DNA from 2 places in the Geobacillus sp. 47C-IIb genome. Region 1 is predicted to be linked to the other one. Evidence: a T-box and tRNA genes for the amino acid it is inferred to sense, from the RefSeq annotation. Region 1 holds a T-box; the other holds one or more tRNA genes.
The links. A T-box is a leader RNA that pairs with one kind of tRNA and senses whether it is charged. The one in region 1 lies ahead of IC804_RS05070 (valine--tRNA ligase), so its partner is inferred to be a tRNA-Val.

Region 1 (14,845 bases):
TCAACAGGCGCGATTTACTGACGTGCGCGTCGAAGATATCGAATCGTTTCACGAAGCCGCCAACGCCATCGACGAAACGGTCGCCTCCTTAAAAGCGACCATCGCCAAGCCGGATTTTGTCCTTTCTACGCCGGTGCGCTTTGACGATGATTTAAGCCGTTGGCTGTCCGCATTTGAACAGCGATATGGAGTCACTATCCACGATGCGACTGAGGAAGAAGGGATCGACCGGCAAAAGCTGTTTACCCGCGTTTTCTATATTTCGAAGCCGCATGGGAGCAAAACGGTCACGCGGCGCGTCATTATCTCCAACACGCCAAGTTTTTTAAAATACGCCCTCGGCTCGGCGGAGGACTTGGCTGTCAACGGCGGCGCATATATCGACGGACATGTGTATGCGGGCAACGATGCCTATGTCACGAACGCCGCCAACTATATCGACCATTCACAACGCCGGACCGAACCGACTTCTTTTCCTTCCCTTTCGGCCGACAATGCCTGGCTTGTTCAAGGAGAGATGTTCTCTTGCAAAAGCGGAGCTGACTGCTATCAAAGGGCGTCAGGAACGTTTCTTCGACAGTCAATTCACTTTTCCTTTGGTTTAGAGGGAGCGACCGTACAAAAAGAAACAGACGATTTTATTGACGTTGATTTTAACTGGACGGTGAAAGATAAGCTGCTTAATGCGGCAGGTATCGAAACGTTTAGCGATGAATACGAACAATGGATTGATAAGGGCATTCCAGACATGCTTTCGATGCTCGAAGACCGCCTAACGTTGGTGGATGACATTGAGCCACTGCTCGACGGTTCGTGGCATCAGTCTGTCCTGCTTTATCATCCAGAAGTTTCCTCGTTTTTTGTTGATCATGGGGAAATTGACCTAAAGAAACATTGGCTCATCGTCAACGGCGATTTGTTTTTAGGCAATACGGCACAGACGCCGACAAAAGTGCGCGGCAATTTGATCGTGCTCGGTGATTTAACGATTCAAGGAAATGTCGCGTTTGACGCCTCTGTATATGTCACCGGGCGCACGCTCATTTATGACGCTGACATTAGCGATTGGGACGGAAAAGAGCTTGTCCTGTTATCCGACGGTCCGCTTGAGCTGGCGCGCATTAATGAGTTTCATAATTCGTTTCCGCGGCAGCCGAACTTAAAAGGCTATTTTTACACGAGCAGCAATGCCACAGTCTATGCGGTTGGCTCGTACATTCATATTCAAGGCGGCTTGTTCGCACGCGGCGATGCATCCAAACACGCACCGGATGCTGACATATCCGGCCTTGTCGTCAACGCTTATCGCGGCCGGGCGGAAAACGGATTGTCGTTCATTCCAGCTCCGGATGACGACATCGGCCAGTCGCGTCTCGTCATCCGTCACGACCCGCAAGTGCTGATCGACCGCGGGGAAGGTCTTCCGTTTGTCAAACGGTTGTCCCTCGTTGTAGACCGGTTGAAAGTAGAATAAAGAAAAAGGCGGCTAGGTCGATCTGGCCGCCCTTTTTTACGGAAAAACCTCCACTAATTTGTCGATATCATTTGATCTCGTCAACAAGCTTAGTTGTGTTGATGTCGATTACCATCGGTTTCGCCCGTCGTTATCACCGTGATCTTCCGGTTCGCGAACAATCACCGTCACGCTCGCCCGAATCGGCTGATGATCGCTCGTTTTCGCATTAGCAGTCGCCGTCACCGTCGCATAACCGACATCGTTGGCAACCAAAACCCACTCGCCGTTTTCACGGACAACCTCGACATACTCCGGTGCGGACGATTCAACGGAGCGAAGCGTTTGATCGGTCGCATTGTCTGGAATGAAGCGAAGCTGCGGCATTACTTCAAGCCGTTCGCCAACTTCCATGTACAGCACCCGGGGAAACTCCATCCGTTCGAGCGGCACGTATGCATCTTTCACTATGACCGTCGCAGTTTTGGTCACTGCCGGCTGCAACTGCCCGTATACATCACGGTACGTTAGTTCGGCCGTAAACGTATATGTCCCTTTTTGCTTAAAGGAGACGGAAACCGGAATCGTAATCGGCGCCGGCGCTGGCTTCCCGACTTCATACGGAATCGAAAACGAAATATACGCGTTTTGTTTGTCTTCATCTAGCCATACTTGGCCGTTTTCTGTAATGGTCACATTGCCTCCAAAGGAAGCAAGCGGAATACGAACCGTTCCCGTTAAAGTCGGATCGGTGGGCATTTGTGAAAACCGTTGAAACAGCTCAGTCAAGTTTTGCGGTGTTCCTTGCCGCACTTCCCCTCCTGCTGTCGTCGACAGTGCTCGCAAATAGTCCATATCGACCTCGTGATTGTTGCCAAAACCGATCGAATACAGCGTGATGTTGTTCATGACAAGCGTTTTTGCCACATTGACGGCATCACCGTAAGCCTTCCCTTCACCCCAGGCATAAGTGAACGAATAGCCGTTATCGTTGGAAAACAGCCACCCATTCACATAATCGATATGATTGTTGTAAAATAGCCGGTCATAACCGTCCTTATCGGTAAAGCTGATGCTCGTCATTTTTCCGTCGCTGTACAATCCATATATGAGCGGTAGGGAAGCGGTGATTTTTTCACCATCATCTTTAAAACCTTTCTTAATTTCCTTATGTGTAATCGAACTCGTTGTGTTTAGCACAGTCGGCATTCCATCAGTCAAAAAGATAATGTACTTTTTCCGCTCTGGATCGTTAAAATACGACTGAGCCAACGACAAGGCAGCCGAGTAGTTCGTCCCGCCGTTGGCCGTCAAACGGTTTCCTTCATCAAGTATGGCGTCTAATTGACTGATAACATTTGATTTCGATCCGAACGGAACAACACTTGTTGCCTTCACGTCATCAGAAAACGGAATCAGAGCAAACCGATCATTTGGATGATAATTGGTTTTGAAATAATTCACCGCTGCCTGCAAAGCGGATTTGGCGCTTTGCAGCTTCATCGTCGTCATGGAGCCTGACACGTCCATCACAAACACGACATCGATCGGCGGGCGAACAGGCGCCGGAACCCCACCTTGCGGGATGAGCGTCACATCGAGTCGTCCTTGGGCATCGCCGTCTGGCGGCTTGGCGTATTCTGGCTGTGAAAATGAGAGGGAAAAATCCAATTTCGCCGTGCTCGTCTCCGTTTGCCTCGTATATTCATAAGGCGGCTGCGGAAATGAAAAATACACCTCTTCTTGTCCGTTTCCTAACACCCGGTAAGCATCGACAACGATTTCATAAGTGGCCGTTGTTCCCGGAGCCGATGGCCATTTGCCGCGCATATCGAGCGAAAATGTATACTTTTTCTCGCCGTTCCGATCCGGCTCTACTTCCACCGCTTCCGTCCGGTAGCTGACAGCAGTGCCGTTTTGTCCTTTCAGCTGAATGCGAACCTCAAAAAAGCGAATGCTGTTGCCTTTTCCATCACCTTCTCCCGGAGCGGTCGCCCATCCTTCAATTTTCTCCTCGGAAACGGAAGTGATCGCTCCCTTTTTTGGGTCGGCATAAACGACATCTGCGGTGTTCGGCCATATACTTGCCATCAGCCAGAACAACATCCCCCATAACAGCCATCTTCGTCGCCGCATGCGCCTCCCCTCCCGTGCCAAAAGAACTATTTTTCTTTCATTATATCAATTCTTTTCATCAATTGGCATCGGTTTTTAAAAGTTTCCGCACTTCCGATAGAAAATAAAGCGATCCGGTGACAAGCAGCAGCTCATCATCCCCTATTTGTTTTTTCTTCTCACGGATCCAGCCGGTCCAATCGTCCGTGACCGCTTTCTGTGGATGAGAAGAAAGGGCGGCAAGTGCATCAGCCGCTGCGGCGCGTGGGAAATCAAACGTCGTAAACGTAATTGTCTCAGCCAGCTCGTCAAGCAGACGGATCATTCGTTCAAGCGGCTTGTCGGCCAACGCAGCAAACAACACATGCACCCGCTTGTCCGAGTAATGGGTGCGCACCGTGTCAACAAGAGCGCGAATACCGGCTTCGTTATGGGCGCCGTCGATAATGACAAGCGGATCATCGCTCACCCGCTCAAACCGGCCCGGCCAAGCAGCCATAGCGAGTCCGTCGTGAATGTGCTCCGGTTCAATCAAAAACGAATAGTTCAGCCGAAGCAATTCAGCCGCCATGACGGCCGTCGCCGCGTTTTCAATTTGGTGGGCTCCCGGCATGTGAATGCGTAAGTCACGATACTCAGCAAACGGCGTTGTGATGGAAAATTGCTCCCCTTCAGCGGTCGTTTGCTGGTGGGAAACGGAAAAATCAACGCCAAGCCAGTATGTTTTCGCTTTCCGCTCCGCCGCCGTCTTAGCGATGACCTCCCGTGCTTCCGGCTCATTCACCGCTGTCACAAGCGGAACCCCCGATTTGATGATTCCTGCTTTTTCGGCCGCAATTTGCGCGAGCGTATCGCCTAAAATGTTCATATGGTCGTAGCTGACGTTCGTAATGACGGAAACGAGCGGATAAATCACATTCGTCGAGTCCAATCGTCCGCCAAGCCCGACTTCAATAAGTACAATATCTTGAATCCGTTTTTTGCCGAAGTAATAGAGCATCATAGCGGTGATCACTTCAAATTCGGTCGGTCCACCAAGTTCTGTTCGTTCGAGTTCGTCCGAGAGCGGTTGAATGACTTGCACAAGCTCAACGATTTCTTCATCGCGAATCGGTTCGCCGTTGATGCTGATCCGTTCGTTAAATTGCTCAACGTACGGTGAGGTGAACGTACCGACCGAATAACCGGCCGCCTGCAAAATCGAACGCAAATACGCCACTGTCGACCCTTTGCCGTTCGTTCCGCCGATATGGACAGCACGGACGCGGCGTTCCGGATGGCCGAGCTTTTCCATCATCCATTCCATCCGGGCCAACCCCGGCTTCATGCCAAGACGTAGCCGCTCATGAATCCAAGTGACGGCTTCTTCATATGTCCGGATCATGCTGATGACTCCTCCCTCGAGAAGATGGATATAAGAAATTAGCGATTGACTAGGTGTTTCGCTAGCGAAAAAGACGAACCCGCATGATAGCGGATTCGTCTTCATCATAATCAACAAAAGAATTGTTTGTCTACCGTTTCAACTCGGCAAGACGCGCTTTCACTGCTTCGCGTTTTTCGATGTAATCTTGCCGCTTGCGCCGCTCTTCCTCGACGACATGAGCCGGCGCTTTTGCCAAAAAGCCTTCGTTCGCCAGTTTCTTTTCGACACGCTCGACTTCTTTGTTCCATTTGTCGAGCTCTTTCTCAAGCCGCTTGATTTCTTCTTCGATATTGATGAGTCCTTCAAGCGGCAAAATGAGCTCTGCCCCTGTGACGACAGCAGTCATCGCTTTTTCTGGCGCCGGAACATCCGTGTCAATGATCAATTCGCTCGGATTGCAGAACCGTTCGAGATAAGCGCGGTTTTTCATAAGCGCTGCGCGCACTTGTTCGTCTTTTGTCTTAATGTAGAGCGCAATCGGTTTGCTCGGCGGCGTATTGACTTCGGCACGAACGTTTCGGACCGCGCGGATAATGTCAACGAGCATCCGCATTTCTTCCGCCGCTTCTTCGTTTGACAGCTCCGGACGCACTTGCGGCCACGAGGCAACGGTAATCGATTCGCCGTCATGCGGCAAGTTTTGCCAAATTTCCTCGGTAATGAACGGCATGAATGGATGCAACAAGCGCATCGTATTGTCAAGCACATACGCTAAAACTGAACGCGTCGTCTTTTTCGCTGTCTCATCATCGCCGTAAAGCGGCAGCTTCGCCATTTCAATGTACCAGTCGCACAAATCGTCCCAAATAAAGTTGTACAACGTGCGACCGACTTCACCAAACTCGTATTTGTCGGCGAGCTTCGTCACCGTGTCGATCGTTTCATTTAAGCGCGTTAAAATCCAATGGTCGGCGACCGTTTTTTCGCCGCTCAAATCGAGCTCCTCATATGTCATGCCGCCCATGTTCATTAAGGCGAAACGTGAAGCGTTCCAAATTTTGTTAGCAAAATTCCACGTCGCCTCAACTTTTTCCGTGCTAAAGCGCAAATCTTGTCCTGGCGAGCTACCGGTCGCTAGGAAGTAGCGGAGCGCATCGGCGCCGTATTGGTCAATGACATCCATCGGGTCGACACCGTTGCCGAGCGACTTGCTCATTTTTCTTCCTTGAGCGTCGCGGACGAGGCCGTGGATCAACACATCTTTAAACGGTCTCTTCCCAGTGAACTCAAGCCCTTGGAAAATCATGCGCGACACCCAGAAGAAAATGATGTCATAGCCGGTGACAAGCACATCGGTCGGGTAATAGCGCTTGTAGTCCGGCGCTTCCGTATCCGGCCACCCCATTGTGGAGAACGGCCAGAGTGCCGAGCTGAACCATGTATCAAGCACATCCGGGTCTTGCTCCCAATTTTCAATGTCTGCCGGCGGCTCGTGGTCGACGTAAATTTCACCCGTTTCTTTATGGTACCACGCCGGAATGCGGTGCCCCCACCAAAGCTGACGCGAAATGCACCAGTCGCGAATGTTCTCAAGCCAGTGCAAGTACGTTTTTTCAAACCGCTCCGGCACAAATTGCACTTTTCCTTCTGTTTGCTGCATCTTGATGGCAGCTTCCGCGAGCGGCTTCATTTTTACGAACCATTGTGTCGACAAATACGGTTCAACAACGGCGCCGCTCCGTTCACTGTGCCCGACCGAGTGGACGTGTTCCTCAATTTTAAAGAGGACGCCTTGCTCTTGTAAATCACGGACGATTTGCTTCCGGCATTCAAACCGGTCAAGCCCTTGATATTGCAATGCGTTTTCGTTCATTGTACCGTCTTCGTTCATGACGAGAATGCGCGGCAAGTTGTGGCGGTTGCCAACTTCAAAGTCGTTCGGATCGTGTGCCGGTGTAATTTTCACCGCGCCGGAACCGAATTCCATATCGACATACTCATCAGCGATGATCGGAATTTCCCGGCCAACGATTGGCAATTTCACCATCTTGCCGATCAAGTGTTTATACCGCTCGTCATCCGGATGAACCGCGACGGCCGTGTCACCGAGCATCGTTTCTGGACGGGTTGTCGCTACTTCAATGTAGCCCGAGCCGTCAGCGAGCGGATAGCGCAAATGATAAAGCGCACCTTTCACTTCCTTGTAAATGACCTCGATGTCGGACAAGGCGGTTTTGGTCGCCGGATCCCAGTTGATAATGTATTCACCGCGGTAAATGAGCCCTTTCCGGTAAAGCGAGACGAACACTTCGCGTACGGCTTTTGACAGCCCTTCATCAAGCGTAAACCGCTCGCGCGTGTAATCGAGGCCGAGCCCTAATTTTGCCCATTGGCTGCGGATATGGCCGGCATATTCTTCTTTCCATTTCCACGTTTCTTCCAAAAATTTTTCCCGTCCTAAATCGTAGCGGGACAGTCCTTGTTGGCGCAATTTTTCTTCCACTTTCGCCTGGGTGGCGATGCCGGCATGGTCCATACCCGGAAGCCATAGGACATCATACCCTTGCATCCGCTTCATGCGCGTAATGATGTCTTGCAGCGTCGTATCCCACGCATGGCCCAAATGCAGTTTGCCTGTGACGTTCGGCGGTGGGATAACGATCGTAAACGGTTGTTTGTCCGGATCGCCGGTCGTTTCAAAAAACTTGCCTTTCAGCCACCAGTCATAGCGCCCCGCTTCAACAGCGCGGTGATCGTATTTTGGCGGCATCGACACTTCATGCTGTGCCACTTTTATTCCCTCCTTCATGTGATAAACAATGGCTGTGTTGCCTACAGGATCAACCGTCCGATAGGCAAGCAAAAAAGCCCCTTTCATCCAAAAAGGACGAAAGGAGCTGCTTTCGCGGTACCACCTTTTTTCTTAAGCCTAGAAGAACGGTGAAAAGGTGCCATTTTCCGAGCATCGGGCAATATTCCATCAGGAGCGGCCGCAAGGTTTCTCGACTTGCGTCTTTCAACGACATTCTCCTTTCAATCACCCGTCTCCTAGAGGCTTAAGCACTTCATTAGCATAACGGCATCAAGCCGGCTTCCCCTACTCAGCGGTTTCGCCTTTCAACGAAGCAGCTCAAGGGCGACCTTCCAACAGTCGACATCCTAGGAAATCTCGCAGCTTATGATTTCCCTCTCTGCAGGAGCGAACTGTTGTACTCCTCCCCGTCTTCGCTTTTTTCATCATTATTCGATTATTATACTACCATTGTCCATCATCTTTGCCAAGTTTTTATTTATTTATTCCAATTGCCTTAGGTGACAAATAATGGACCTTTTCATATTGTATAGTAAACCGGAGAAGGAGGGAAGTGCCGATGCGGCGATTTAACCCATATTCATGGCCGCCGTGGCTGAGGCAAGTGCGCGCCGTCTGCGCCCAAGTGATCATTCCGCTCACTATTTTTCAAGCCATTCGCACCATTTTTTTGCCAACGACGTTCGATGTCATTTTATTAGCCATCTTTGTTTTGATTGCTGTGGCGCTCCATTTGGAATGGATTTAACCGCTGTCGTCCCCTTGTTCTGGCTCTTCATGCTTGATCGCCTCTTCTTGCTGCCGCGCAGCGTCGCGTTGGACAAGATGCATCACAATCGCTTCCATGTTTTTGAAGGCAAAATAGCAGCGTTGCAAGGCGGCAACATATTTCCGCTCGTTCCGTTCCTTTCTCGGCGCAGCTTCATATTGTTCAAGGCAGCGGACAAACCCGCGCGGTTCGGCTAAATGGCTGTATAAAAATGCCCGTTCCCCGGCGGATAATGGGAGTTCCTTTTCGTATTCATCCATCCCCCTCATCCACTCCTGTCCAAGCGGCGGAAGCGTTTGGACATGAACGCGAAGTGCAGCGATCAAATCATATACTGGCGAATTCCAGTGCGCTCGCTCCCAGCTGATCCAATACGGTGCTACGTAATGAGAAAGACGCGCTTTTCCGTGCACCCAAGCAACTCGCCATTGTTTCGTTTCTTGGAGTGCCTCCTCCCAAGCGGTCAGCTGGTCCTCAGCAAACAAATAAGCGCGCATCACCTCATGAAAATACGTACAGCACTGCAGCTGAAACGGTGACATGTACCAGGCAGTTTCATACTGCTCGATCCGCTCTTCCCAAACCGTCCGCTCCCGCTGCCATTCCTCTTTTTTTTGTTTTCGATAAGCGGCGACCTCTTCCTCGCTCACTTCGACGGTGCGAACGGTAGCGCGATGGAGACGAGACAGTCCGTGAAAAAAGGCACGCACTGTTTCCTCCCTTGCTCTCGCTTCTCCATCCTGCCATGCGTGTAAATAATAAAGGCGGCCCCCCTCCGCCGCAAACAGCGACCGATGCCTCGTCCAATAAACCGGAGGGCAATGGCGGCCATAATAGTGAAGCGACTGCCAAATGGCGGCCGCCTCCTGCTCGCCGTCGAGCATTTTTAAGGCAAAAATACCGCGATCAGTGTACACTTTCGCCGCTTTGCCCCGCTGTTCGATGCGCTGTGGTTGAAGCCCATACTGATGAAGTACGGCGCGGTACGTTTCAGACCGTATGGCCATTGTTACGCCCCCTCACCGGCAAAAGAAACGGAAAGCGTTCCTTTCACGAGAAAGGACGGCTTCCCGCCAAGGCCGGAATATATAACAGCTGCCCTTCATGCACGTCCTCCGCGCTTTCCAAATCGTTGGCGCGCAAAAGTTGGGAGATCGTCACATCATACCGTTCAGCAATCTTGTCCAACGAATCTCCTTGTTGGACGATGCAAATTTTGACGGTTGTAAACTCTTCCGCTCCACTTTTGGCAAACAGCTTCGTTAAGTAAAGGGCGTTTTCACTTTTCACTTCCGTTTGTTGTTCTTCCTCGTCCTCTTCATCCATCGCTTTTTTGGCTGCGCCAATCGATACTTTCGCCTCCGTTGGCGGCGACAGATTATCAAGTTCCTCTTCTGCTTCCGCACTGACAGCTTTCGTTTCCGTCTCAATTGGCAAAAATGGCTCTTTTACGTCCTCTTTTTGATCAGACGGCGTTTCTTCATGGCGCACAGCCGCCAGTTCAAGCTCGGAAGACGGCGTTTCACTGACTGCAGCAATAGGCTGTTCGTTCACCTCATTAGCGGGGCGATCTTCCGATGCGAATGCTTCATCGTCGGTTGCCTCTTTGCGGGCGATTGACTCAAATGGGGTAAACAGCGGCTCCTCATCTTCGTCATCATCCGGTAAGTCATCGACGAGCGGCGCCTCACTAATCCCGCTGATCGAAATGTCTGCAGTCACAAGCAGCCTTCCGTTGTCACCTAAATCATAGTCGAATGATTCGACTGTCACGTATACATCGTCAAGTTCGCGAATACGGTTTTTCGGAATCGTAATATCAATTGGAAAACGGTGCAACAGTTCGCTAATGCCGTCTTCACGCACCGAAATGTGTTGAATGAATCGATAGCTTGCCGATTCAAACGTATCATCATCCACGTCCCTCTGCGGCGATTCGTCCGCTTGACGGAATTCTCCGCTTAACTCGAGCGCGCCGCGAATCGTAATATATTGGTCGTACTCGTCGACGGAAATGACCGGATCAAGAGAGATGGACAAAAACTCGGCGACTTCCTGTCCGCTTTTAAACCAGACTGATTCTTCCAATGAAAAACGCAAATACGATTGCTCCAACCGGGCTTCCTCCTTCCGTCCCCTCGACAAATAGTTTCTATGACATTATCCATTGTATGAACGGAAAAGAGGCGGTATGATAAAAAAATCGGGCTGCCCATACAGCAGCCCGATGGATTTAGCCGCGCAGACGAGCAAATACCCGCTCGGCAGCGGCGATCGTATATTCAATGTCTTCATCGCTATGAGCAGTCGACAAAAACAGCCCTTCAAATTGTGACGGCGGCAAGAAAATGCCTTCGTTCGCCATCTCCCGGTAATAGGCGGCAAACAGTTCCAAATCCGACGTTTTTGCCGTCTCGTAATTGATGACCGGCTCGTTCGTAAAGAAAAAGCCAATCATCGATCCAGCGCGGTTGATGGTATGCGGAATCTCATATTTTTCGGCAGCTTGATGCAGCCCTTCTTCAAGGCGCGCTGCCTTCCGACGAAACTCTTTATACGTTTCCGGTGTCAGTTGGCGAAGCGTTTCATAACCGGCTGTCATGGCAAGCGGGTTGCCGGACAACGTACCGGCCTGATACACCGGCCCGCTCGGTGCAACTTGCTCCATAATTTCTGCTTTACCGCCATACGCTCCAACCGGCAGGCCGCCGCCGATCACTTTGCCGAGGCACGTCAAATCCGGTTCAACGCCGTAATACCCTTGTGCACAATGGTAATCGACACGGAATCCGGTCATCACCTCGTCAAAAATCAATAGAGCGCCGTATTGTTTTGTCACGTCGCGCAGCCCTTCCAAAAAGCCAGGGACTGGCGGAACAACGCCCATATTGCCGGCTACCGGCTCGACAATCACCGCCGCAATGTCTTCACCAAACCGCTCAAATGCATAGCGCACGCTGTCCAAATCATTGTACGGAACGGTGATGGTATGCTGAGCGACTGATTGCGGTACGCCTGGACTATCCGGTAAGCCGAGCGTCGCCACACCGGAGCCAGCTTTAATAAGCAACGAATCACCATGACCATGGTAGCTGCCTTCAAACTTGATGATTTTGTTGCGCTTCGTGTAGCCACGCGCCAAACGGAGGGCGCTCATCGTTGCTTCCGTTCCGGAGTTGACCATTCGTACGATCTCGACGGAAGGCACCCGCTCGATCACGAGTTTGGCCAACTCGTTCTCAAGCAACGTCGGAGCGCCGAAGCTCGTCCCTTGTTCGGCTACCCGTTTTAACGCTTCAACAACTTGTGGATCGGCATGCCCTAAAATGAGCGGTCCCCATGACAACACATAATCGATATATTCGTTGCCGTCAATATCGTAAATTTTCGCACCTTGGCCGCGCGCCATAAAAATCGGCGTCATCCCGACCGATTTGAAGGCGCGAACCGGGCTGTTTACCCCACCTGGCATTAATGTCACTGCTTCTTCATAAGCCGCTTTCGACCGTTCATAACTTCGCACGATTCCGCCCCCTCTCTATTCAGCCAGCCAGCGAGCAACATCTTTCGCAAAATATGTGATGATTAAATCAGCGCCGGCTCGCTTCATTCCTGTCAGCATTTCCATCACAACTGATTTTTCGTCAATCCAACCGTTTTGCGCTGCCGCTTTCACCATCGAATACTCACCGCTCACGTTATAGGCAACAAGCGGAAGCGGAAACCGGTTTTTGATGTCGCGAATAATGTCCATATAGGCAAGCGCCGGTTTGACCATTAAGAAATCAGCGCCTTCTTTTATATCGGATTCTGCCTCGCGAAACGCCTCAAGACGATTGGCCGGATCCATTTGGTACGTTTTCCGGTCGCCAAATTGCGGTGCGCTGTCCGCTGCATCGCGGAACGGGCCGTAAAATGCCGAGGCGTACTTAATTGCATAGGACATGATCGGCACGTTCTCAAACCCCGCTTCATCAAGCCCATGGCGAATGGCGGCGACAAACCCGTCCATCATGTTCGACGGTGCGATGATGTCGGCACCAGCTTGCGCTTGGCTCACTGCCGTTTTGACGAGCAACTCGAGCGACGGGTCGTTGAGTACTTGCTCATTTTCGACGACGCCGCAATGACCATGGCTCGTATATTCGCATAAACATGTATCGGCAATGACGACCATCTCCGAACGTTCAGCCTTGATTTGCCGGATTGCTCGCTGGACGATCCCAGTTTCGCAATACGCCTGCGAACCGACTTCATCTTTTTCGTCCGGCACACCAAACACCATGACCGCCCGGATGCCAAGCTTCGCGATTTCATCGATTTCTTCCGTTAGACGATCAAGCGATAAATGGTATACCCCAGGCATCGATGGCACTTCGCGGCGAATGCCGCTTCCTTCGACGACAAACAGCGGATAAATAAGATCATCAACGCGAAGATGCGTCTCGCGTACCATCGCCCGAATGGCGGCTGTTTGCCGCAGGCGACGATGGCGGTCAAATGACAATGACATTTATCGTCCCTCCGTGGAAAAATATTGTTCCATCGCTTTCATTATACCATCAGCCGTGTAATCAGCTGGACAAATATGTACTGCTATGCCTTCCTGCTCGGCTGCCTTTTTTGTCACCGGTCCGATGCAGGCGACGGTGACTCCGGAGAGAAGCTCGTTCGCTTCTCCGCCAAGAAGACGGGCAAGGCTGCGGACTGCTGATGGGCTCATCAAAGTGAGTACATCCAACTTCCGTTCGCGCAGCAGTGTCAACAACTGCTCTTCTCCGCTCGTATCCGGCATGGTGCGATACACAATAAACTCATCAACTGTTGCCCCAGCCTCTCTTAACGCCTCAGGCAGCGTCGGGCTCGCCAAGTCCCCCTTGACAAACAGCACCCGTTCGCCCTGTTTCAAGCGCGGTGCAAGCATGGCAGCGAGCCGTTCAGCGGTGAAATCATCCGGCACGAGCACCGGTGAAACACCGTACTCAGCGAGGGCAGCTGCCGTCTTCCGTCCGACGACAGCGATATTCGGCAACGGCCGCGACAACGAAACGTGCGGAAAAAAGAAGCGAATGGCGTTCGCGCTCGTCAAGACGAGCCATCGGTATTCCTCAAGCCGTTCGGCGAGCGCGGCAATCGCTTCCGGTGTCGCCGCTGGCCGGATAGCTATGAGTGGGATTTCGATCGGCACCGCACCAGCGTCGCGCAGCTTGGCGGAAAACGATGCCGCCTGCTCCTTGTCACGGGTTACAAGCACTGTCTTGCCAGCCAGCGCACGATTGGTCATTAGTTGCCCAGCTCCTTTTTTACGCGCTCGATCAGCTCTTTGGCCCCTTGCTCACTCAGGAGGGCAGCTGCCTGTCGGCCGACCTCTTCCGGATCAGCGCCAATGACGATTTCTTTGTATTTCTCTTTGCCGTCTGGGGAGGCAACAAGCGCAGTAAGATGCACCATTCCCTCCTTCACTTCCGCATAGCCGGCAATCGGCACTTGGCATCCACCTTCCATCTGCTGCAAAAAGGCGCGCTCCGCCCGAACTGCTCGTTCCGTCTGTTCATCATTCAGACGGCTCAGCCACTCGCGCAACTCCACATCATCTTCACGGCATTCGACAGCAAGCGCTCCTTGGCCAACCGCCGGGACGCACACATCCGGCGACAAATATTCGCTGATCACGTCATCGCTCCAGCCCATACGCGCCAAGCCGGCAGCCGCCAGCACGATGGCGTCATAATCTTCGTTTTTCAGCTTCGCCAGCCTTGTGTCAATGTTGCCGCGGATCCATTTGATCGTCACATCCGGCCGATAGGCGAGCAACTGTGCCGAGCGGCGCAGACTGCTCGTACCGATGACCGCCCCGCTTGGCAAATCGGAAAGCGACAGATTCCCCTTGCTGACGAGCACATCACGCACATCCTCACGCCGCGGAACCGAGCCGATCACCAATCCGCTCGGCAGTACTGCCGGCATGTCTTTCATACTGTGGACGGCCATATCGATGCCGCCGGTCAGCATTTCATGCTCAATTTCTTTCACAAACAGCCCTTTGCCTCCTACTTTGGAGAGCGTGACATCGAGCACGCGATCTCCTTTCGTGACGATTTCTTTTACCTCAAACGTAAACGGCGCCCCGAGCCGCTTCAATTCGTTAATGACCCAGTTCGTCTGAGTCAAAGCAAGCTTGCTGCGCCGCGAGCCAACGACGATGTTTCGCATTTCGCTCCTCCTCAATTACGCATACCAAAAATGGAATTCTGACAAACTGCCAAACAAGAAAAAGTTGATAAGCAAAAATAAAAATGAACCGATATTCCATAGCGCGATCGTCTTCCC
Region 2 (14,845 bases), 880 kb from region 1:
TGTATGGCGTCCCTTGCATGAGATGAATCGTCGTCGCCAGCATCTTCGCTGATTCTTTCCAATACTCCCCATCATCACCGTAGCGCGACACGATGCGCGGTTGGTCGTGGTTGCACCAAAAGAGCGCATTCCATCCTCCGCCTTCGTGCATTCGCACCTGCCACTCCGACAAAATGCGTTTTAAAGCGAGAAAATCAAACGGAGCGACGGCCCATTTTTCCCCGTTTGGGTAATCGACTTTCAAGTGATGGAAATTAAACGTCATGTTCAGCTCGTTATTTTCCGGATTCGTGTAACGGATGCAATGATCGATCGTCGTCGACGACATTTCTCCCACTGTCATGACGTCATATTTCGAAAACACTTCCCGGTTCATTTCTTGTAAAAATTCATGGATGCGCGGCCCGTCCGTATAGAAGCGGCGCCCATCCCCCGGTGGAATCGAGCCGTCATCGTCTGGGAAATGTTGGTCTTTGGACAACAAGTTGATGACATCCAATCGGAAGCCGTCGACCCCTTTTTTCAGCCAAAAATGCATCATGTCATAAATGCGGCGGCGCAGCTCTTCGTTTTCCCAGTTCAAGTCGGCTTGTGTCACATCGAACAAATGCAAATAATATTGCCCGGTTTGTTCATCGTATTCCCACGCCGAACCGCCGAATTTCGACTGCCAGTTGTTCGGAGCGCTGCCGTCCGCCTTCGGGTCGCGCCAAATGTAAAAATGACGGTACGGGTTCGTTTTCGATGTGCTCGCTTGCTTGAACCATTCATGGTCAGTCGACGTATGGTTGACGACCATATCCATGACAAGCTTCATGCCGCGCGCATGCACTTCCTCAAGCAACCGGTCAAAATCATCCATTGTTCCGTACTCGTGATGAATGGCGAAATAATCGCTAATGTCGTAGCCGTTATCGCGCTGCGGCGAAGCGTAAATTGGCGTCAGCCAAATGACATCGACGCCCAGTTCTTTCAAGTAATCGAGCTTTTCGATGATGCCCGGCAAATCGCCGATACCATCCCCATTCGTATCACGGAAACTCTTCGGATAAATTTGATAAACAACCGCCTTTTTCCACCACGGTGTTGTTGACACGTTTCTTCACCTCGTTTGTTGACTTCGACAATGAATGAAAAACATACCATTGGCGTTGGCAGCCAATGGTATGTCAGCGAATGCATCATTACCTCAATAAATGTGAACCATTAGCGTGCCACTTTGCGCACTTTGCCGAAAACAAATGTCAGCACAAACGGCACTACAATGGCAATCGCCATCCCGATAAAGAACGGGACCCATTTCTGTGGCACGATCGACAAGAAGCCCGGCAGACCGCCGACGCCGATCGATGGAGCAAGGACTTTATTGAGTGTGATAAACATGCCGGCAATCGCTGCCCCTGTCATCGCTGCAATAAACGGGAATCGGAAGCGCAAGTTGACCCCGAACATCGCCGGCTCGGTAATGCCGAGATAGGCCGAAACCGCTGAAGTGAACGACAATCCGCGCAGCTTTTCGTCTTTTGCGACAAACATCATCGCTAATGCCGCAGAACCTTGGGCGATATTCGACATGACTAAAATCGGCCATAAGAACGTGCCGCCCGTGCTAGCAATCAGCTGCAAATCAACCGGCAAGAATGTATGGTGCATCCCGGTAACGACAAGCGGCGCATACAGCGCTCCATACAGCAAACCACCAATGGCTGGAACGTTGTCAAAAATTCCGACAAACAAGTTCGTAATCGCGTTCCCGATCGCGAACGTGATCGGTCCGATGGCGATAAACGCCAAGAAACCTGTCACGAGCAAGGCAAGCGGTGCGACAAGCAACAGTTGAAACGCATCCGGAATGCGGTTGCGCAAAAACAGCTCGATCTTCGCCAATACGTACGAAGCAACTAACACAGGCAGCACTTGCCCTTGATAGCCGACTTTTTGCACATCAAACCCGAATAAGTTCCAAACTGGGATTTCTCCTTCTTGTTTTGCTGCTCCCCAGCCCCAAGCATTCAGCAAATCCGGGTGGACGAGCATCAAGCCAAGAACAATCCCCAACAGCGGACTGCCTCCGAATTTTGTCACCGCCGACCAACCGATCAACCCCGGCAGGAAGACAAACGCCGTATTGGCGATCAAGTTGATCATATTCGCCAAATCTGCCCATTCTTGATGCACATCGACAAACGATTTCCCCTCATAAAAAATGTCTGGACCGGTCAAAACGTTATTAATTCCCATTAACAGACCAGCTGTGACGATCGCCGGCAAAATCGGGATAAAAATGTCAGCGAGCGTCTTAATGGCGCGTTGCAGCGGATTGAGCTTCGCTTCCGCCGCATCTTTAATTTCCTGTTTCGTCGCCCGGCCAATGCCAGTCAACTCAACGAGTTCGTTATACACTTTATCAACGAGCCCTTGACCGATGACAACTTGAAACTGGCCGTTTGCCGAAAACGACCCTTTCACTACATCAATGCGTTCAAGCGCTTCTTTATCCACTTTTCCTTCGTCTTTGAGCGCAAACCGGAGCCGTGTCACACAATGTGTGGCGGCGACGATGTTCTCTTTACCGCCGATGGCCTCAACGATTTGTGCAGCTGCTTGTGCATATGCCCCCATTATGAATGCCTCCTTTTTCTTTCTCTCGCTTTCAATTGCGTTAAATCGCTTTCAGCAACCGGTTGCAAAAAAACTTGTATATACATCCTGAACTCATTCTATCTTGTATATACAAGTTTGTCAACGTCTTTTTTCGATAAGAATTTACACGATTCGACAAAGATTGTTTGTTTTTTGCTAACTTCCACTTCTTTTGTTATGTTTTGTCAGACAGCAGGAAAATAAACTGTGGAGTGGGAAAATAAAACATAGCCATCATAAATGTGGAAAGAAAGGATGAGGGGAACGCCATGAAGACATATACACTCCGCGAAGCAGCGAAAAAAATCGGGGTCACAGCCCGCGACTTGAAACAATGGGAAAAACAATTTGCCCAATGGATTACAATCCCTCGCACCTCCCAAGGGGCACGCATTTACACCGAAGAGCTTATCAACCAGTTCCGCCATATCCGAACACTGCTCGCTGACGGTCGCCGCCCGCACGAGATCATTGCGGAATTGAAACAAGCGAACGAACCGTCCGCTCCCCCGGAATCTGCGGTCATGGAAGGGGAAATTATCGATGTTCCCCGCTTGCTGCGCCATGGCGCCCCATACATAGCCGAGCAGCTGGCTGCCCGCATGAAAGACGACATCGTCGACGCTCTGAAGCAGGAAACGGTCGCTGTCGTGCGCCAGGCGATGGATGAAGTAAGAGGGAAGCTTGATGATATCGGGGAGCAAACGACGTCAGCTGCTGAAACAGTGCGCCGCTCACTTCATGATTACAAAGAAGCTTGGCAACAAAAAACCGAGCAACTGCATGAACATTTGGAAACGGTCGTCGCATTTTGTCACGAGGAAAAGACAAGGCAGGAAGAAGAGCGAAAACAGCTCGAACAGCGCATTTTAGAGCGGGAGAAAGCGTTCCGCGAACTTGTTCTTTCCTTCCGTCAAACAGCGACAAGCGCCGTGGCCGCCCGAACCCGGACGAACAAATGGTGGAAGTTTTGGTGAAGGAACGAGTAGAGGATGTGCTTCTCCCCTTTTTAAGGGGGAGGAAACACGATGATTATCAACGAACTTGGGGCTGACCCAAAACAAAAGTACGTTTTGGGATCAGCCCCAATTCTTGCAAATTGATGTGAACCACTTTTACAAGTCTGTATCTTGTCTCTCTTTTGAAGACAGATGGCCTTTTGCATGGACTCCTTTTTCGCTCGAATTCACAAGAGCTGAACGGCTTCGTTTGACATGCCGATCTTGCTTATTACATCTGTTTTCCCTTACAAGTTTGCTACGAACCGTCAATGAATCCCCGCCTAGTACAAGTTTGACCAATCGTCGGCCCTCAGTTCAACCGACAGCGGCTCACCTTATGGATAGCGGATTCTTGGCGTTTCCCCCTCATTCCTCTTCCCCTTTTCCTAACAACTTCTCTGGCTCTTTCCAAACGTCGATCACCATCCCGGCTTCGTCGGTATCGATGAGGAATGAACCAGTGCCGTAGCGATCGGTCAAGCGGAGTGAAGCAACATCGACCGTTTCGGTGACCCCTTTTTCCGTCCGCATTCCGATCATTTCTTCACCATCATTAGTCATGACGGCTCCGACGATTCGGTGCGGGTTGGATTTCACCTCGCGCACAATCATCACTCCACGTCTCGCGCGCGATGTCGGTTCGAATTCGCTAAGAGCCATTTTTTTCACCGCTCCGCGCTGTGTCACGACAATGAGAGAACCGCTCTCTTCAGGACAAATCGGGCAGACCGCGGCAACAAAATCGCCCTCTTTAAGTTGAATGCCTTTCACCCCGGCGGCACGCACGCCGACCAAACTGATTTCCTCTTCAGCAAACAAGAGCGCATAGCCATCATGCGTCGCCATCCAAATAAGGCCGCGGCCGTCGGTCGCGTAGACGGCGATCACCTGATCATCGCCTTTTAGATTGACTGCCACAAGCGGGCGTGTATAGCGCTGCACTTGGTACTGCGAAAGCTCCGTCCGCTTTACCATCCCATGCTTTGTCACAAAGACAAGCTGCTCATTCGTTTCAAAAGAGGAAACCGGAACAACCGCAACAAGTTCATCATCGCGCTCGATCGGAATGAGACTTGAAATATGCTGGCCAACGTCTTTCCAGCGAATGTCCGGCAACGTGTGCACCGGGCAATACAAATAATATCCCCGGCGGGTGAACAACAAGAGTACATCCGTCGTGTTCATCTCTAACTGGGCGAGCAATCGGTCTGTCTCTTTCATCCCGATGTCCTGGCCGTTGGACGCACTGTAAGAACGGTAGCTCGTTCGTTTCACATATCCTTCTTTTGTCACCGTCACGATGACATCTTCCGCTGGAATGAGTGCTTCGACGTTGACTTTCAGCTCCTCGATCTCCTCTTCAATGACCGTTCGCCGTTCATCAGCGTATTGCTTTTTCATCGACTTCAACTCTTTTTTAATGACCGCAAGAAGCTTTTTCTCATCAGCTAGAATCGCGGTCAGCTCGGCGATCGTTTTGTCGAGCCCTTCCGCCTCTTGACGGAGTGCTGTAATGTCCGTATTCGTCAACCGATACAGCTGAAGCGTCACGATCGCCTCCGCCTGCGCCTCGGTAAATCCGTAGTTAGCAATCAGCCGGTCTTTGGCGTCCCGCTTGTCGCTTGAGGCGCGAATCGTCGCGATCACCTCGTCCAAAATGGAAAGCGCCTTAATTAAACCATCAACAATATGTTTCCGCTCATTCGCTTTTTTCAGTTCAAAATGAGAACGGTTCGTGACGACGTCTTTCCGATGAGCGATATAGGCGTCAAGCAGCTCTGGCAAGCTCATCAATTTCGGCCGGCGCTCGTGAATCGCCACCATATTGAAGCTGTACGGCACTTGCAAGTCAGTATTCTTGTATAAATAGTTGAGAATCGCTTCCGCATCCGCATCTTTTTTCAGTTCAATCACGATCGACAGCCCGTTCCGGTCCGTTTCGTCACGGACGTCAGCGATGCCATCCAGCTTTTTGTCCAAGCGAAGCTCATCGATTTTTTTTACTAAGTTGGCTTTGTTCACTTCATAAGGCAACTCGGTAATCATGATATGCCGTTTTCCGCCTTTTGCCTGCTCGATCGTCGCTTTGGCGCGGATGATGATTTTTCCGCGACCGGTCTCGTACGCCTTGCGAATGCCGTCCTTCCCTTGGATAATGCCGCCGGTCGGAAAATCGGGACCGGGAAGAACCGTCATCAAGTCATCGACGGTGCAATTCGGCCGGTCGATTCGCAATAAGACGGCATCGATGACTTCACCGAGCGCATGCGGCGGAATGTCGGTCGCATAGCCAGCCGAAATACCGGTCGAACCGTTTACGAGCAGGTTCGGAAACATTGCCGGCAAGACAGTCGGCTCGTTCGTCGTATCATCAAAGTTCGGCACAAAGGCGACCGTTTCTTTGTCAATGTCGCGAAGCAGCTCGGCGGCGATGGCTGACAGGCGCGCCTCCGTGTAACGCATCGCCGCCGGCGGATCGCCGTCCAAGCTCCCGTTGTTGCCGTGCATTTCGATAAGCACGTTACGTAGCTTCCAGTCTTGGCTCATCCGCACCATCGCCTCATACACTGACGAATCGCCATGCGGATGGAAGTTGCCGATCACGTTCCCGACTGTTTTTGCCGCTTTGCGAAACGGCTTATCGGCCGTATTGCCATCGACGTACATGGCATATAAAATACGGCGCTGCACCGGCTTTAACCCGTCACGCGCATCAGGCAGCGCCCGGTCTTGGATGATATATTTACTGTAGCGGCCAAAGCGGTCGCCAAGCACATCCTCTAAAGGCAATTCCAACAATCGTTCTGCCATCATCATTCTCCTTTCACAACGAACTTCAGCGGCAAAAAGGCGGCTTGCCTCAAGCCGCCATCAGCCGATCCAACCTGGCTCTTCTTCGAGTCCAAAGGCGACGTGCGTTTCGATCCATTTGCGGCGCGGCTCGACTTTGTCACCCATGAGCGTCGTCACCCGCCGCTCGGCGCGGGCGGCGTCTTCGATGCGTACGCGAATTAACGTGCGCGTCTCTGGGTTCATCGTCGTTTCCCACAGCTGATCGGCGTTCATTTCACCAAGCCCTTTGTAGCGCTGAATCGTATAGCCGCGCCCCATTTTTTTCGTGATCTCCCTAAGCTGCTCATCCGTCCACGCATACTCCACTGTTTCCTTTTTGCCGCTTCCTTTACTGATTTTGTAAAGCGGTGGCAAGGCAATGTATACTTTCCCTGCTTCAATAAGCGGACGCATATAGCGATAAAAAAACGTGAGCAGGAGCACTTGAATATGGGCGCCGTCCGTGTCGGCGTCTGTCATGATGATCACTTTGTCGTAGTTAATGTCCTCAATCGAAAAATCAGCGCCGACACCGCCGCCAATGGCATGAATGATCGTATTGATTTCCTCATTTTTTAAAATATCGCCAAGCTTCGCTTTTTCAGTGTTAATGACTTTCCCGCGCAGCGGCAGCACCGCCTGAAAACGGCGGTCACGCCCTTGCTTCGCCGAGCCGCCCGCTGAGTCGCCTTCGACCAAATACAGCTCGTTTTTTTGCGGATTGCGCCCTTGTGCCGGCGTCAACTTGCCGCTTAAAAGCGCCTCTTTTCCTTTCCGCTTTTTGCCGCTTCGCGCTTCCTCGCGCGCTTTGCGGGCCGCTTCACGCGCTTGATACGCCCGGATCGCCTTTTTAATGAGCATCGCACTCACATCTGGGTTTTCTTGCAAAAAGTAGGTCAACTGTTCAGACACGACCGCATCAACAGCCGAACGCGCCTCGCTCGTCCCAAGCTTGCCTTTTGTCTGTCCTTCAAACTGCAACAAATGCTCCGGAATGCGCACCGAGACAATCGCTGACATCCCTTCACGAATATCAGTTCCTTCAAGGTTTTTATCCTTTTCTTTTAATAAGCCGACACGGCGCGCATATTCGTTAAAGACGCGTGTCATCGCCGTTTTCGCCCCGGCTTCGTGCGTGCCTCCGTCTTTTGTGCGCACATTGTTGACAAACGACAAGACGTTTTCCGAGTAGCCGTCATGAAATTGAAACGCAAACTCGACTTCAATGCCGTTTTGCTCGCCGGCAAAATAGGCGACCGGATGGAGCACGTCTTTTTCTTCATTCAAATAGGCAACAAACGCTTCAATCCCGTTTTCGTAATGAAACACCTCGCGCATGCCGGTCCGTTCATCGACAAGTTCGATTTTCAGCCCTTTTAATAAAAACGCCGATTCGCGCAGCCGTTCGCTTAACGTTTCATAATCGAACACCGTTGTGCTGAAAATCGTCGGGTCAGGCTTAAATTGAATGATTGTCCCGGTTTTGTTTGTCGTTCCGATGTTTTCAAGCGTCGTCACCGGCTTGCCGCCGTTCTCAAACCGTTGCCGATAGATAAAGCCGTCGCGATGAATCGTGACAACAAGCCATTCGGATAGGGCGTTGACGACTGATGCCCCGACCCCGTGCAAACCACCGCTCGTTTTATACCCGCCTTGACCGAACTTACCGCCGGCATGCAGCACAGTCAAAATCACTTCCGGCGTCGGTTTGCCGAGCTTATGCATTCCGACCGGCATGCCGCGCCCTTCGTCCAAAACGGTGACACTGTTATCTTTATGTATTTGAACAAGAATGTAATTTCCGTATCCAGCCAATGCCTCGTCAACGGAGTTGTCGACAATTTCATAGACAAGATGATGCAGGCCGCGGCTGTCAGTGCTGCCGATGTACATGCCCGGCCGCTTTCTCACCGCCTCAAGCCCTTCTAATACTTGAATCGCATCTTCGTTATATTCGTATACCGTTCGTTTTGCCACAAGGCCACCCCTTCCTGCCAAAACAAGAACATCTGTTTCTGTTTTATTGTACCATAAAATACCCGGCTGTCCATTGTCTTTTGACAACGCCTGACAAAATCGGACAAATGCGCCGAAAAAACGAAAGGACCATCTCGGAGAAGATGGTCGTTTCGTTCGTTACGCGCGCTTCGTGAGCGCATGTTCCACTTTAATGCAGCGGTCCATAATGACCGTATAGCCTTTTTCTTTTAAAAAGCGGTACGCTTCTTCGTTGACGACGCCAAGTTGAGCCCAAAACACGTCAGCGTCGATTTGCACAAACTCGCGGGCGAGTTCCGGCAGATGTTCAGAGCGGCGGAACACATTAACAATATCAACATGCCCTTGAATATCTGTCAGTTTGTCCACCGCCGGAATGCCTTCCCATTCATCAATCATCGGATTGACAGGAATAATTTCGTATCCGGCATCTTTCATCGCTTTCGTCACCATGTATGATTCGCGCTCCGGGTTGTTGGACAAACCGACTACCGCAATTCGCTTCGCCTTCCGCAAAATATCGCCGATCTCGTCCCGGCTTGGGTTTACAATGGACATCGGGTTCTCTCCTTCCTTCATTCCCTTTACTCGTCGTACTAGTTTCGCCGTCTAGAAATGAAAATCCTGCCGTGCTCATGGGAAATAAGAAAAAATCATCGGTCTTTCCTACGCGACGATAGGCGTAGTCCCAACGAACCGGCAACACACAGTTGTCCTTTATCTTCCCCGAAATAACGGCGTCTAAAACAGCTCCCTCCTCTTTTCCATGGTTTCCGCCGCCGAAGGTAGACGTTTTCCGCATATCTCGATCAACTATGTGAGATGCTAAGCAAAGACAAGGGAGGGTTGTTCGTGAATTATCAAGCATATTGGAAAGAAATCGACCAAACACGCGAACAGCTGCACAGGCTACTCCAATCGTATTGGAGCGACTACTCCGGCGTTGGAACGTGGCCGTTTTGGCTGATCTTCACTTTTCTCATCGTTCCTTTAGTGTTGCTTTTTTTCACCGTCGACCGGAAACGGATCTTCGAAATCTTTTTCTTTGGCTACACTATTCACATATTATGGACCTATACTTACATCGCTTTAGAAAACGCCATGTATTTGTCACCACGTTATTTTTTAACGCCGTTTTTGCCGTTTGCCTTAAACATTACCGCCTCGGTGTTGCCCGTCGGTTTTTTGTTGCTTTATCAATATTGTACGAACCACAACAAAAATTTTTATTTATATACGATATTGTTAAGCGCAATATTTGCTTTCGGACTCGCTTCGCTTGAGCAGTGGCTTGGTTTGCTTGAATTGCACGGAGGGTTGCGCAAGTTCCATCTTTTCCTTATCGACTTAATAATCGTGTTCATTACCTATGGGGCGACACGCCTTCTCGTTCGCATCCAGGCCAACCATCACGCTACCTGAACTCCTGATGACAAAAGAGCCGTTCACTTTTTGACGCAATGTGAACCGTATTCAACAGTCGATGCGTAAATGGCCGCAACAAGCCTAAGACACCACAAATACCGTTCAATCACAACAAGAAAAAGGGGACACCCCCCTTTTTTTGCACTAAAGCTTCCCTGATCGAAAGATCGAATAAAGCAACCACCCGAACATGAGCGCGACCACACCAAATCCAATTTCAATAATCGGAATTTTCCATAGGAGCATCGACTGCCGTCCTAGCGATGAAGCGATTAACATGCCGGCCATGACGATGCTCAAGGAAAGAAGGATGAGGCTGATGGACAATCGATTGCCAATTTGATCGAGTTTGCGCAAAAGCGCCTCAAGGTCTGAGGCTGTCATCTCAAGCTGAAGTTTGCCGCGCCGCATGACCTTCGTCAGTTCTTTGATACTGTCCGGCAGCCGAAGCAGCATTTCGCCATAACCCGCCACACGCTTCCACGCCGTTTCTGCCACGCGATCGAGTCGAAGCCGCTCTTTCAGCAATTTTCTTCCGAACGGTTCGGCAACGTCCATTACGCGAAATTGAGGGTCAAGCGTCGCCACCACTCCTTCAACCGTCAACAGCGCTTTCCCTAACAGCGTCAAGTCGCTCGGAATGCGAATGCCATGCCGAAACGCCACCGTTAAAAGATCCCCGATCGCTTCGCCAAGGCTCACCTCGCTGAGCGGAACACGATAATACTTCTCGCGCAACTCGTCAATATCGTCGCGCAGCTTCCCCTCATCGACCTCAGCCGGAACAAGCCCGAGGCCATAAATGGCGTTCAACACCCCGTCGGTGTTTTGCCGCATCAAAGCGATGATAAGTGAGGAAAGGTGATGCTTGACATTCGGACGGAGGCGTCCCATTAAGCCGAAATCAATAAAGGCAAGCATCCCATCGGGGAGAACGAATACATTGCCCGGATGAGGATCGCCATGGAAGAATCCATGTTCGAACATTTGCTTTAACATCGAGACAGTCAAGCGCTCAGCCAGTGTCTTTAACGAATGACCGCTCTCTTTCAGGCGCTCGATTTCCCCGAGCTTAACCCCCTCCACATATTCCATCGTCAGCACTAGTTTCGTCGTATACTCCCAAAAAACGCCGGGCACGTATACAGACGGGTCATCGGCAAATTGATTAGCAAACGTTTCCGCATGGCGCGCCTCGATGGTGTAATCGAGCTCCTGCCGCAGCGACTTTGCCAATTCGTCAACGATTTCAGTGAGCCGATAAGACGCCGCCCAATCTAAGCGCCGTTCCGCGAGCACTGCTAAGTCTTGTAAAATATCCAAATCCGTCTCAATCCGCGCTGCAATATGCGGGCGCTGTATTTTCACCACGACAGCTTGTCCGGAAGGAAGAACGGCCCGATGTACTTGCCCGAGCGAAGCGGCTGCTAGTGGGATTTCGTCAAATGATCGAAAAAGCTCCTCGAGCGGCCCTCCCAATTCTGTTTCCACAATCCGGCGGACCTCAGGAAATGGAAACGGTGGAACTTGATCTTGCAACTTTTCCAATTCGCAAATGATATATCGAGGGATCAAATCCGGTCGCGTGCTGGCGATTTGCCCAAGCTTAATAAATGTCGGACCGAGTTCCTCGAGCACAAGGCGCAGACGTTCTCCGACCGTTTTTCCTTCCCGTTTCCCTTGTTCGGTTCGCCCGCGCGGCGGCAAGGAAAGAAAGGACGAAAAACCGAGTTCATCGACGATCATCCCGAATCCGTGCCGAAGCAAGGCGACGGCAATTTCATGATATCGACCAATATGGCGCATCCGCTTTCCGATCATCCGACCATCTCCCTTACAACGGCAAAAAGCGAGCGGACAGGCCGTATTCGTTTACTGCCCGCTTTGTTCCTTTTCTTCAAGGCGGCGGATTCGCTCCTCGAGCTGTCGAACGTCTTCCTTCGTCGCTAAATCAAGCTTGTCAATCATTTGTTTGATTTGCTCGCGCACAAGTCGTTGCACTTCCGCTTTCCGCTCTTCGGTTTGCTGCTTCCATTGGTCGATTACTTCTTTCGATTCATCAAGCGACAACTCCCCTTTTTTGACCAACTCATCGATCAATTTTTCCACTTGTTCTTTGCTAGCAATGGCTAATCCAAGTCCAAATGCCAACCCTTTTTTCAAAATGCTCATCCGTTTTATCCTCCTTTATCCATCCTTTTTCCTTATCGTACCATTTTTCGATGATCCTTGTCGAGCTAGGTCGCGGATTTCCCGTACGGATCGAATGCTGTTTTGTATACCTCATGTGATCGGGCGGCATGCTATCGTTGGACGATCATTCATAGGAGGGGTCCCAATGACTGATGAACAGCTGCATTATGGAGAAGACTACCATTTCATTCCCGCGACATCGGCAGCAAGCGGTGTCGGCATTAGCGTGCTGCCCGATTTGTACTGTCACACGATCCAAATCGTGAACATTTGTCTTGTCGGCCGGCCGGACGACCGCACGTTTGTATTGGTCGATGCTGGCATGCCGGGGTCGGCTGATGACATTATTTCCGTTGTGGAACAACGTTTTGGAGAGAACAGCCGCCCGCAAGCGATTATTTTAACTCACGGCCATTTTGACCACGTGGGGGCGATTGTTGAGCTTGTGAAGCATTGGAATGTTACGGTCTATGCCCACCCAGCCGAACTTCCTTATTTGACCGGAAAAGCTCGCTATCCTGAACCTGACGCTGCTGTCGAAGGCGGCTTCATCGCCAAAATATCACCGTTTTTCCCAAACGAACCGATTCAGTTAGGCAACCGCGTTCAACCGCTTCCTGAGGACGGCACCGTCCCGCACTTGCCAGAGTTCCGTTGGATACACACACCGGGGCACACTCCGGGACACATTTCCTTATTCCGTTCACGCGACGCTGCCTTAATCGCGGGCGATGCGTTCGTCACCGTCCGTCAAGACTCGTTATATAAAGTATTGACCCAACAAACAGAAATTAACGGCCCGCCACGCTATTATACAATCGACTGGCCCGCCGCCCGCGAATCCGTGCGCAAGTTAGCCGCACTCTTTCCGTCAGTCGCCATCACCGGGCACGGTGCTCCTGTCGCCGGCAAAGAGCTGCGCGAAGGGTTGACAAAACTCGCCCGTGATTTTGACCGTATCGCTACCCCTGATTATGGAAAGTACGTCCATTAGGCAAACGGACCATCGTTCCGTGAACGGCTTCTAGTTTTGTTTGAAGCGGAAGTTTCTCTGCTGAAACCACTTTCAGAATGATGTAAAAAACAGGGGAGGGTGTCTGAACAGGGCACCCTTTCGTTGTTAAATGGCAGACACTAAAGGGACGTTTTGCTGCTGAAAATGAAGACCATGCACTCACATGTGAAAGTCAGAGGATTCTCCATGGAGATGGTAGAGCACATTATGCCTCGACAACGCAAAAAGGACGACAAGAATCACTCTTGTCGTCCATCATAATAGATGGGCCTAAGTGGACTTGAACCACCGACCTCACGCTTATCAGGCGTGCGCTCTAACCAGCTGAGCTATAGGCCCGTTTATAAGAAATAAAAATGGAGGGGGACGGATTCGAACCGCCGAACCCAAAGGGAGCGGATTTACAGTCCGCCGCGTTTAGCCACTTCGCTACCCCTCCATGATTAACAATGCCGACTGCAGGACTTGAACCCGCAACCTACTGATTACGATTCAGTTGCTCTACCAATTGAGCTAAGTCGGCATAATATTAAGAAGGAGACTCATTGTTGATGAATTTATGGCGGAGGAGGAGGGATTCGAACCCCCGCGGGCTGTGACACCCCTATCGGTTTTCGAAACCGACCCCTTCAGCCAGACTTGGGTACTCCTCCGTAACTATTTGGAGCGATGCGGTCGAGAGGACTTGAACCTCCACGGGGTCGCCCCCACTAGGCCCTCAACCTAGCGCGTCTGCCATTCCGCCACGACCGCATAATCAATGGAGCGTAGGGGATTTGAACCCCTGACCTCTTCGCTGCCAGCGAAGCGTTCTCCCCCTGAACTAACGCCCCATGATGGTGGAGTATACTGGGATCGAACCAGTGACCCCCACGCTGTCAACGTGGTGCTCTCCCGCTGAGCTAATACTCCGTATTCTATGCCTAGCAGCGACCTACTCTTGCAGGGGCGCTGGCCCCAACTACCATCGGCGCTGGAGAGCTTAACTTCCGTGTTCGGGATGGGAACGGGTGTTTCCTCTCCGCTATCACCACTAGGCAATGGCGACATTATTTATTATAAATGATTTTGATTTATTGTCAATAGTTTTTTTATTCTTTTTTTGTTTTGTTCCGTTCAACTTTCAAGAAACAAAACTATCTCTTGAACTTTCATTTTCGCAACCTTTTGTCGAGAAACTGACCTTTCCTGTTCCTGCTTGTAGGCGTAGACACAAGCAAAACCTCAAGCAGTTTACTAATATATCATTTTTCCAACAGATGTCAAGCGTTTTTTCTTAAAATCAATCTTCGCATAAAACCAAAACTTCAAAATCGGACAGTTTTTATTATATAGATAAAATATTTATTTTGTCAAGGTTTATTTTTTATTAAAGACCATGTTTCGTTGTTTTCTTTTGCTTCACCCTCATCTAACGAAGCGACAATTTTTATTATACTTATGAACTGATTCTAAGTCAATATTTATAATCCAGTTAATTTTATCCAAAATATTTCGCTATATTAGCCTGAGTAGAGAAGCTTTTTTCAAAGTAGCTTCCCCCCTTTTACATCTATTTACTCAAATGATCCAGCCGATAGATGTACATTCTCCCCTTTTCATGCACAAATCATTTCTTGCCATGGCCATGGCCACCTGCGTATAATAAAAGGTAGATAGCGTAAAATGAAAACAGGGACATTGGCGGCCACCAATGCCCTGTCCATGCACAGCCCTGCAAGAAGTGCAGTGGCTCAAG

Region 2: it has a tRNA-Val gene. The T-box ahead of IC804_RS05070 (valine--tRNA ligase) is inferred to sense a tRNA for this amino acid. The anticodon was not compared.

The regions. Positions count from the first base shown of each region.
Region 1 is NZ_CP061473.1:989,662-1,004,506, forward strand. It holds gene IC804_RS05055 (hypothetical protein) at 1-1,474, shown strand, start outside; gene IC804_RS05060 (vWA domain-containing protein) at 1,583-3,589, opposite strand; gene IC804_RS05065 (bifunctional folylpolyglutamate synthase/dihydrofolate synthase) at 3,648-4,952, opposite strand; gene IC804_RS05070 (valine--tRNA ligase) at 5,083-7,704, opposite strand; T-box leader at 7,815-8,169, opposite strand; gene IC804_RS05075 (hypothetical protein) at 8,306-8,494, shown strand; gene ysxE (spore coat protein YsxE) at 8,491-9,522, opposite strand; gene spoVID (stage VI sporulation protein D) at 9,566-10,630, opposite strand; gene hemL (glutamate-1-semialdehyde 2,1-aminomutase) at 10,749-12,038, opposite strand; gene hemB (porphobilinogen synthase) at 12,054-13,028, opposite strand; gene IC804_RS05100 (uroporphyrinogen-III synthase) at 13,029-13,799, opposite strand; gene hemC (hydroxymethylbilane synthase) at 13,799-14,728, opposite strand; gene ccsA (cytochrome c biogenesis protein) at 14,744-14,845, opposite strand, start outside.
Region 2 is NZ_CP061473.1:106,766-121,610, forward strand. It holds gene treC (alpha,alpha-phosphotrehalase) at 1-1,096, opposite strand, end outside; gene treP (PTS system trehalose-specific EIIBC component) at 1,207-2,622, opposite strand; gene IC804_RS00555 (MerR family transcriptional regulator) at 2,913-3,620, shown strand; gene parC (DNA topoisomerase IV subunit A) at 4,011-6,455, opposite strand; gene parE (DNA topoisomerase IV subunit B) at 6,516-8,453, opposite strand; gene IC804_RS00570 (CoA-binding protein) at 8,613-9,032, opposite strand; gene IC804_RS00575 (hypothetical protein) at 9,327-9,896, shown strand; gene IC804_RS00580 (ABC1 kinase family protein) at 10,044-11,720, opposite strand; gene IC804_RS00585 (phasin family protein) at 11,772-12,071, opposite strand; gene IC804_RS00590 (MBL fold metallo-hydrolase) at 12,238-13,086, shown strand; tRNA gene IC804_RS00595 (tRNA-Ile) at 13,373-13,446, opposite strand; tRNA gene IC804_RS00600 (tRNA-Tyr) at 13,465-13,546, opposite strand; tRNA gene IC804_RS00605 (tRNA-Thr) at 13,558-13,630, opposite strand; tRNA gene IC804_RS00610 (tRNA-Ser) at 13,668-13,760, opposite strand; tRNA gene IC804_RS00615 (tRNA-Leu) at 13,778-13,860, opposite strand; tRNA gene IC804_RS00620 (tRNA-Ala) at 13,869-13,940, opposite strand; tRNA gene IC804_RS00625 (tRNA-Val) at 13,945-14,019, opposite strand; rRNA gene rrf (5S ribosomal RNA) at 14,029-14,145, opposite strand.